DNA from 4 places in the Rhizobium aureum genome. Region 1 is predicted to be linked to each of the others. Evidence: predicted binding sites of a transcription regulator. Region 1 holds the regulator's gene; each other region holds the start of a gene.
The links. Region 1 encodes LexA, which represses DNA repair genes until DNA is damaged. Its sites were predicted from a motif close to TGTTCNNNNTGTGTTCNG; they were not measured.

Region 2: the regulator LexA is predicted to act here: its motif matches at 1,359-1,376, upstream of PH552_RS17970 (YifB family Mg chelatase-like AAA ATPase).
Region 3: the regulator LexA is predicted to act here: its motif matches at 1,603-1,620, upstream of dnaE (DNA polymerase III subunit alpha).
Region 4: the regulator LexA is predicted to act here: its motif matches at 916-933, upstream of PH552_RS20510 (DNA recombination protein RmuC).

The regions. Positions count from the first base shown of each region.
Region 1 covers NZ_JAQJCI010000004.1:337,865-340,069, forward strand. The annotation lists partial or broken gene PH552_RS12980 (ComEC/Rec2 family competence protein) at 1-817, shown strand, start outside; gene lexA (transcriptional repressor LexA) at 798-1,520, opposite strand; gene PH552_RS12990 (VOC family protein) at 1,946-2,205, shown strand, end outside.
Region 2 covers NZ_JAQJCI010000007.1:40,766-42,970, forward strand. The annotation lists gene PH552_RS17970 (YifB family Mg chelatase-like AAA ATPase) at 1-1,267, opposite strand, end outside; gene gshB (glutathione synthase) at 1,459-2,205, opposite strand, start outside.
Region 3 covers NZ_JAQJCI010000004.1:48,659-50,863, reverse strand. The annotation lists gene dnaE (DNA polymerase III subunit alpha) at 1-1,367, opposite strand, end outside; gene PH552_RS11325 (hypothetical protein) at 1,723-2,205, shown strand, end outside.
Region 4 covers NZ_JAQJCI010000009.1:54,402-56,606, reverse strand. The annotation lists gene PH552_RS20520 (FitA-like ribbon-helix-helix domain-containing protein) at 1-224, opposite strand, end outside; gene def (peptide deformylase) at 291-806, opposite strand; gene PH552_RS20510 (DNA recombination protein RmuC) at 993-2,171, shown strand.

The DNA.
Region 1 (2,205 bases):
ACCTTCGGCCGCCAACCCGGCTGGCTGATGCCGACCTTCATTGCCGGCTTTCTGATCATGACCGTGCTGCGGACCCGGCTTCGCCATTTAGGCTTGCTGTTGCTGCTTTCATCCATCGGCGTGGCGGCATTCGGCTCAGGTGTGCCGAAGCCGGATCTGATGATTTCCGAAGATGGTGTCCTGGTTGCGTTGCGACAGGACGATATACTCGCCACAAATCGCGAAAGGCCGCAGGTCTTCATTTTCGAACAATGGCAGAAGGCGCTGGTCGCAACCGAACATCAGCCACCCACCATGCTCCCCGCTGATGACCGGCTTCCGCAGATCAATAAGACGACCGATCGCCGCCGCCGGTTAAGCAGGGAAGAGCAAAATGCAGTCCGCAAGGCGATGGAGGAGGCTCTGGATCGGACAATGCAGGGAAGTTTCGCCTGTCAGAAGGGCGCATGGTGCGTGGCGATGCTCGACAACGGCGCCATGTTGGTCACCATCGAAAATGCCGCCTATCTGCCGCCGGCTTGCGATACCGCAAACATCGTCGTCACGCCGATCCGGCTACGACTTGATTATTGCCGTTCCGGCCGCAATGCTCATAACCGGTGCGACATTGCGCAAAACCGGGTCCATCGAAATGACGCTCACGGCCGATAAGCCTATTGTCTCTGTCGCTTTCGAAAACCCTCAGCGACCATGGACCAGGCACCGAACCTATGATTGGCGCACCGGCAAATTCGGTACGCCACCTGCGCAGATATCACCCGTCAATGATAGTCCAACTGTTGGTGATAACTCGTCTGTCAATGATAGCGCCGAATAAGCCCTACAAGCTTGCCCTGGACCTTGACGCGATCCGGCCCGAAGATACGGGTTTCATAGGCCGGATTGGCGGCTTCCAATGCGATGGAAGCGCCCTTGCGGCGGAATCGCTTCAGCGTTGCCTCTTCGTCGTCGACGAGCGCAACGACGATATCACCGGGATTGGCTGTCGTCGAATTGCGGATGATGACCGTATCGCCATCGAAAATTCCGGCGTCGATCATCGAATCGCCCCTGACCTCCAGCGCATAATGCTCGCCGGAGCCGAGCATATCGGCGGGAACGGTAATGTCGTGCGTGTTGTTCTGAATGGCGGAAATCGGAACGCCGGCGGCGATGCGCCCCATGACCGGTACCGATGCGGAACTATTGTGCTCGTCGTTGGCAACCTTTGCCGGGGCTGGAGGCGCGACTGGCTGGGGTTTGCCGAGGCTGCCCTCGATAATGCTCGGTGAAAAGCCGCGTCGTGGCTGCAGGCTTGAATTATAGGCCTCCGGCAGCTTGATGACTTCGAGTGCCCGCGCCCGATTGGGCAGGCGGCGAATGAAGCCGCGCTCCTCGAGCGCGGTGATCAGACGGTGAATGCCGGATTTGGATGCCAGATCCAGTGCGTCCTTCATTTCGTCGAAAGATGGCGGGACACCGGATTCCTTCATTCGCTCGTGAATGAAGAGAAGCAGTTCCTGCTGCTTGCGCGTCAACATCGTCTTGGAACCCCAAATCAAGAAAATCGTCGTGAAACAAATCCAGAACGGACACTATATGTTCCATATGTGTTCTGCAAGTGCTTAAATTTCGGTAAAGCTTCGCGGAGCCTATCAAATATTTGCCGCCATCGACTGGATCGCTTGAAATTCCTTGCGAATTATATCCGCGCTAATTCATCGATAAATATGAGAAATGCCGCTTTGTTCGCCTTATGGACGATTCACCTCAATCCTGCTCTGCTCGTGTGCGAATGAAGACGGCGACTGGCACATAACTCGACCGCAGTTGAGAATCAGTGCGCTCGGGTTGCCGCAGTTGCGTCCGGCCCACGTTCTCCTGCGCTTTCACGGGCTTGGCTTTCGGCTTGAATTGAGCATTGTATGAGCGCAAATCTGCTTTTGCAGGCAAACAAGGGAGGACCATGACTTTGTCGCCGCATCCGCTGGATCATCTCGTGCTGCCGACCGTCAACATCGCTCTGGCGCGGGAGCGCCTGGGCAAGCTTGGCTTCACGGTCGCACCGGATGCGCGCCACCCCTTCGGCACTGAAAATGCCTGTGTGTTCCTTGCCGACAAGACCTATCTCGAACCGTTGGGCGTGGCCTCGCAGGAGCAATGCGAGACGAGCATTGCCGACGGCAATGTCTTTGTTGCGCGCGACCAAGCCTATCGCTTCCGCGT
Region 2 (2,205 bases), on a different contig from region 1:
CGAAGCGTTCCCGCTGCCGTTCGCGGGCGCGGGCGACGCGGAGCGCGACATCAGCACTGCTTTCCGAGGCTGTCGGCCGGATGAGGTCGGCGGCGGAGACCGCCGGCACGTCGATGCGGATATCGATACGATCGAGCAAGGGGCCGGAAATGCGGCCTTGATAATCGGATGCGCAACGCGGCCCACGGGCGCAGGTATGCCCCGGCTCGCCGGCCATGCCGCAACGACACGGGTTCATCGCCGCCACGAGCTGAATGCCGGCCGGATAGGAGACACGGTGGTTTGCTCTGGCGATGACGCATTCGCCGGTTTCCAGCGGCTGGCGCAGCGCATCGAGCGCCTGCGGCGAAAACTCCGGTAGTTCGTCAAGGAACAGAATGCCGTGATGGGCGAGCGACACTTCGCCTGGCCGAGCGCGAAAGCCGCCACCGACGAGCGCCGCCATAGTGGCGGAATGATGCGGCGCGCGATAAGGCCGCCGGTCCGAGAGCTTGCCGCCGGAAAGCTGACCGGCGATCGAATGGATCATCGACACTTCCAGCAGTTCATTCGTCGACAAGGGCGGCAGGATCGACGGCAGGCGCGAGGCGAGCATCGACTTGCCGGAGCCGGGAGGCCCGACGAAAAGCAGATTATGGCCGCCGGCGGCCGCCACTTCCAGGGCGCGCTTGGCGCTTTCCTGCCCCTTGATATCGGCGAGGTCGGGCAGGTTGGCGGCATTGGCGCGGACTGACGGTTCCGGCCGTGACAGGACCTGTGTGCCACGGAAATGATTGGCGAGCGCGATCAAACTACGCGGCGCCAGAATATCGATCTCCTTGCCGGCCCAGGCGGCTTCGGGGCCGCTTTCGGCCGGGCAGATCAGCCCTCTGCCCATGGCATTGGCGGCGATCGCGGCGGGAAGCGCGCCGGCAACGGGTGCAATCGTGCCATCCAGATTGAGTTCGCCGATAACGGTGTAGGACGACAGGGCATCAGCGGGGATCGCGCCGAGCGCCGCCATCAGCCCAAGCGCGATGGCAAGATCGAAGTGGCTGCCCTCCTTGGGCAGGTCCGCCGGCGCGAGATTGACCGTGACTTTCTTCGGCGGCAGGGCAAGGCCGGAGGCGTGCAGCGCCGCCTGAACCCGCTCCCGGCTCTCGGCCACCGCCTTGTCGGGCAGGCCGACGATATGCATCAGCACCTTGCCCGGCGCGATCATCACCTGCACTTCGACGGGTACGCCTTCGATCCCCTGAAACGCCACCGTACTGACGCGCGCTACCATGCCCTATCCCCTGTCGCCGAACCCGTTTGCCGTTACGTGCCCCGATCAGCAAACTTCGGGTTGCAATCTGGCATAAGACAAGGAATGAAACAAGAACAATAAACGAACAAAAATTTCACCCCGCATGTCGAAATTATCGACATGCGGGGGTAAATAGATCATTCAGCTGAAAGCGTGGCGGGAACTGCCGGTCAGGATCGCTTGGCTTCGATCGCATCCCAGAGCAGGCTGGCGATATCGGCGCCACCGAAGCGCTTGACTTCGCGGAGGCCGGTCGGCGACGTCACGTTGATCTCGGTCATATAGTCGCCGATGACGTCGATGCCGACGAGCAGGAAGCCGCGCTCCTTCAGGGCCGGTCCGATGCGCTTGCAGATTTCCTTCTCGCGCGCTGTCAGCTCGGTCGCTTCGGCGCGACCGCCCACATGCATGTTGGAGCGGGCGTCATGCTCGGCCGGCACGCGGTTGATCGCGCCGACGGCCTCGCCATCGACGAGGATGATGCGCTTGTCGCCCTTGCGCACGTCGGGGAGATATTGCTGGGCAATGAAGGGTTCGCGGAAGAGCTGGCCGAACATCTCGAGCAGGGACGAGAGATTGCGGTCGTCGCGGGTCGAGTGGAACACACCGGCGCCGCCATTGCCGTAGAGCGGCTTCAGGATGATATCGCCCATTTCATCGCGGAAACGGCGGATTTCAGCCGGATCGCGGGTGATCAGCGTCTTCGGCATGAGATCGGCGAATTCGGTGACGAAGATCTTTTCAGGCGAGTTGCGCACCCATGCCGGATCGTTGACGACGAGCGTCTTCGGATGGATGCGTTCGAGCAGATGTGTCGAGGTGATATAGGCCATGTCAAAGGGCGGGTCCTGGCGCAGCAGCACCACGTCCATCGTCGAGAGATCGACGCGCTCGGGTTCGCCGAGTTCGAAGTGATC
Region 3 (2,205 bases), 290 kb from region 1:
TGCGCCACCTGTTCGCGGCCATATTTGGCCTGCACGTAGCGGATCACCTCTTCACGCCGATCCTGGCAGAAGTCGATATCGAAGTCCGGCATCGAGACGCGTTCCGGATTGAGGAAGCGCTCGAACAGCAGCGAGAAGCGCAGCGGATCGACGTCGGTGATGGTGAGTGCGTAGGCGACCAGCGAGCCCGCACCCGAGCCGCGGCCCGGCCCGACCGGGATATCATGCCGCTTGGCCCATTTGATGAAGTCCGAAACGATCAGGAAGTAGCCGGGGAACTTCATGCGCTCGATGACGCTGAGTTCGAACTCCAGGCGCTCGCGATAATCCTTTTCCTCATAGCCTGGCGCCATGCCGAGCGAGGCGAGACGCTGGTCGAGCCCCTCGACGGCCTGGGCGCGCAGCTCTGCCGACTCGGCGCGCTCGGCCTCCTCCGCATCATCGGTCGCGCCGGTGAAACGCGGCAGGATCGGCTTGCGGGTCTTCAGGATGAAGGAGCAGCGGCGAGCGATCTCGACCGTATTTTCCAGCGCCTCCGGCAGATTGGCGAAAAGCTTCGCCATGTCGGCTCGGCTCTTGAGATAATGATCCGGCGTCAGACGAAAACGCGTATCGTCCGAGACGATGGCGTTATGAGCCACCGCCATCAGCGCGTCATGCGCGTCGTAATCGTCACGCGTCGGGAAAAAGGCCTCGTTGGTCGCGACCAGCGGAATCTCATGCTCGTAGGCCATCGCGATCATCTTCTGCTCATGGCGGCGATCATAGGCGCCATGGCGCTGCAATTCGAGATATAGCCGGTCACCGAACAGGCGTTTCAAGGTCAGCAGACGGGAGAGCGCCTGCGCGGCATGCCCCTCCTTCAGCGCCATATCGATCGGCCCGCTCAACGAGCCGGTCAGCGCGATCATGCCTTCCGTGCCGATCTCTTCCAGCCATGAGCTGGTGATGTGAACGGCACTGTTGCCCTCGCCGCCGAGATAGGCGCGGCTGACAAGATCGACAAGGCGTTCATAGCCCCGCTCGGTCGCAGCAAGCAGCACGATGGACGGCAGCTTGGCGAGCGCCTGCTGCGGCCCGCGTTTCTCACTTTCGCTGCCATCTTCCATGTCGATCGATACCTGGCAGCCGATGATCGGCTGCAGACCTTCGTCCATCGCCTTCTGCGAGAATTCGAGAGCAACGAAGAGATTGTTGGTATCGGTAATGGCGATGGCCGGCTGGCTGTCGCTGGCAGCCTTGGCCAATATCTTCTTGAGCGGCAGCGCGCCCTCTAGCAGCGAATAAGCGGAATGAACCCTGAGGTGCACGAATTCCGGCATCTCACCGGCCGGCGCTGCCACGCCGCTGCCACCCATATCCGCCATCTCAAACCCTTCCGCATGCCCACATGAATCGGTGTTATTGTCGGCATTGCGGATCGTAAAGTCCATAAGTTGCTCCCATCAAATATGGGAACAGCAAGAGCAAATGGGGATAAAACTTACATCGCCATCATGATGAGGGAAAAGCTGGTGACGAACATGACGATGGAGGTGAATGCTGCAACGTCTCGAATGATATCGGTCATTTACGCGCTCCTTACTCGTTATGTTTCTTTTCTGTTCTGTTTTTGTTCGAAAGTCAATAGGAGCATCAATAAATTTCATCGCACGACTTTTCCGTTCTCCGATGGACGCCGGAAATGCCCGGCGCTATTGAGATGCGAACAGGGAGACCACGATGAAATCACTTGCCTGCGCTCTCATTCTCCTTTCGCTGACAACTACGGCCCGCGCTGAAGATGCGATAGCGCCCGGCCGCATCATCGACGCCGCGATTGGCGATTGGAACAAGGATGGCAAACCGGATCTCGCACTTCTGGTGGCGCCCTCTCCGGATGATCAGGCCGACAATCCGATCGGCATCCATATCTACCTGCGCGATGACGAACACTCCTTGCTGAAGCTCGCCGCAAGCGCTCCGAACAAAATATGGGGCAGCGTCGAACCCGGCGGCATCGTCGGCCAGGAGCCGTCGATCTCGGCGCTCCCAAACGGCTCGATCGCGATCGCATCGCAGAATGACGCCATCGGCCGCGATCGCTGGACTCAGACATTGACGCTCGCCTATCGCAACAACAACTTCGTGGTGGCCGGCTACACCTACGACTCCCGCGACACGCTCGAACCGGACAACAGTCACAGCTGCGACTATAACGTTTTG
Region 4 (2,205 bases), on a different contig from region 1:
CGAAACGCGTTGATCGCCTCGATTTCTTCTTCGCTAAGTTTTTCTACGCCGAGAACGGCTCTCAATCGCTGCCCCGCCGACTTGCTTCCATCCCGCTCGCGCCCGAGCGACTGACGTAACAGGGAGATTGCCTCATCCGAGAGGCTGCGGCCATGCCTGCTGGCATTGGCCTGCAACTGCTTCTTCAAGCTGTCGTCGATGCCGCGCAACAACAGATCACTCATTCGCGCCTCCTTTTTGATATCAATGATATCATAGGCGTCTCAGGCCGATCTTTCAATGGCCGGGGATTATAGAGCCTTCGACTTGGCAGCCTTGGTGAACTTCTTGATCACCATCTCCCGCTTCAGGCGCGAGATATGGTCGATGAAGAGGACGCCGTTCAGGTGGTCGATCTCGTGCTGCACGCAGGTTGCAAGCAGGCCCTCGGCTTCCGTGACCAGCTCCTTGCCGTCGCGGTCGAGATGCTTGACGGTGACGCGCGCGGGACGTTCCACTTCCGCATAGTAATCCGGAATGGAGAGGCAGCCCTCTTCATAGACCGAGCGCTCATCCGAAGACGCGACGATCTCTGGATTGATGAACACCAGCGGCTTCTTCTCTTCGCCTTCGCGCGCAACGTCGATGACCAGCATGCGGCGGGGAACGCCGATCTGGATCGCGGCAAGGCCGATGCCCGGCGCGTCATACATGGTTTCCAGCATGTCGTCGGCGAGGCGCTGAATTTCGGTATCGATCTGCTCGATGGGTTTGGAAGCCTGGCGGAGCAGCGGGTCGGGCAAAATGATGAGTGGCTTGATCGTCATGACGTTTCCCATAACGCATCTTGTTGTGCGATGGAATCGCCAAGATGGCGGTGAGGCGGTGTTTTTTCAACGGCAGCAATCCGAACGGCAGCGGGTGGCCTCGAAATTTTGTTCACGGTTTGATCTGGATATTCACAACAATTTTGCTATGCTTGCGCAAAGAACTCCATCAGCGCCCCAGGTTTCATGTCCTTCATCATCTTCGGTCAAGCCATTTCCACGGTTCAGGTCCTGACCGGCCTCGTCATCCTGCTTGCGATCGCAGTCATCGTCCTTTTCGTCCGCGGCAAGGCAAGGGCGGAGGACGATGAGCTCGATACCGAGCACACGATGGCGGCGCTGCTGCGGTCGCAGGCGGAGATGCAGGGGCGGCTTGCCACCATGGCCGAAGTCTTCGGCTCCAGGCAGGCCGAGCTCAATCAGGCCATCGGTCAGCGTCTCGACGGCATGTCGCAGCGGGTGACGGCGACGATCGGTGAGCAGACGCGCTCGACGCATGAGAACCTGCGCCGCCTGCAGGAGAGGCTTGCCGTCATCGATGCGGCGCAGACCAATATCCAGACGCTCGCAAAGGATGTCGTCGGCCTGCAGGCCATTCTCTCCAACAAGCAGACGCGTGGCGCTTTCGGTCAAGCGCGCATGGAGACTATTATTGCCGACGGCCTGCCGATGGGTGCCTATACATTCCAGGCGACGCTTTCGAACGGCTCGCGGCCGGACTGCACCGTTCGCATGCCCAACGGCTCGCCACCGCTTGTCATCGATGCAAAGTTTCCTTTGGAGGCCTGGAACGCCATCCGCAGCGCCGGCAGTCCCGAACATGGCAAGATCGCCGCACAGCAGTTCCGCCGGGATCTGGAATTGCATATTCGCGACATTTCGGAGAAATATCTGATCCCTGGGGAAACACAGGATACAGCCTTTCTCTTCGTGCCGTCCGAGTCGATCTTCGCCGAGATCCACGAGAATTTCGAGGCGATCGTGCAGAAGGCTCAGCGTGCCCGCATCGTCATCGTCTCACCTTCGCTGCTGATGCTGTCGATCCAGGTCATCCAGGCTGTCCTGAAGGATCAGCGCATGCGCGAGCAGGCTCATGTCATCCAGAGCGAAGTGGCGCATCTGATGGACGATCTTTCACGCCTGGATGAACGCGTGCGCAAGCTGCAGGGCCACTTCGCCATGGCGCAGAAGGATGTCGACATGATCGTGACCTCGGCCGACAAGCTGGCGAGGCGCGGCGAGCGCATAGAGGCGCTGGAATTCGAGACCGCCAAAGAGCCGATGAAGGCGCGCACGGAGGACAGGCCCAAGCCTGTCGACAACCGCACCAACCAACTCAAGCTCAGGGTAGTTGACGAGGACTGATCGCTTCGGGCAGTGTCGCGCCCAATCGACGCAT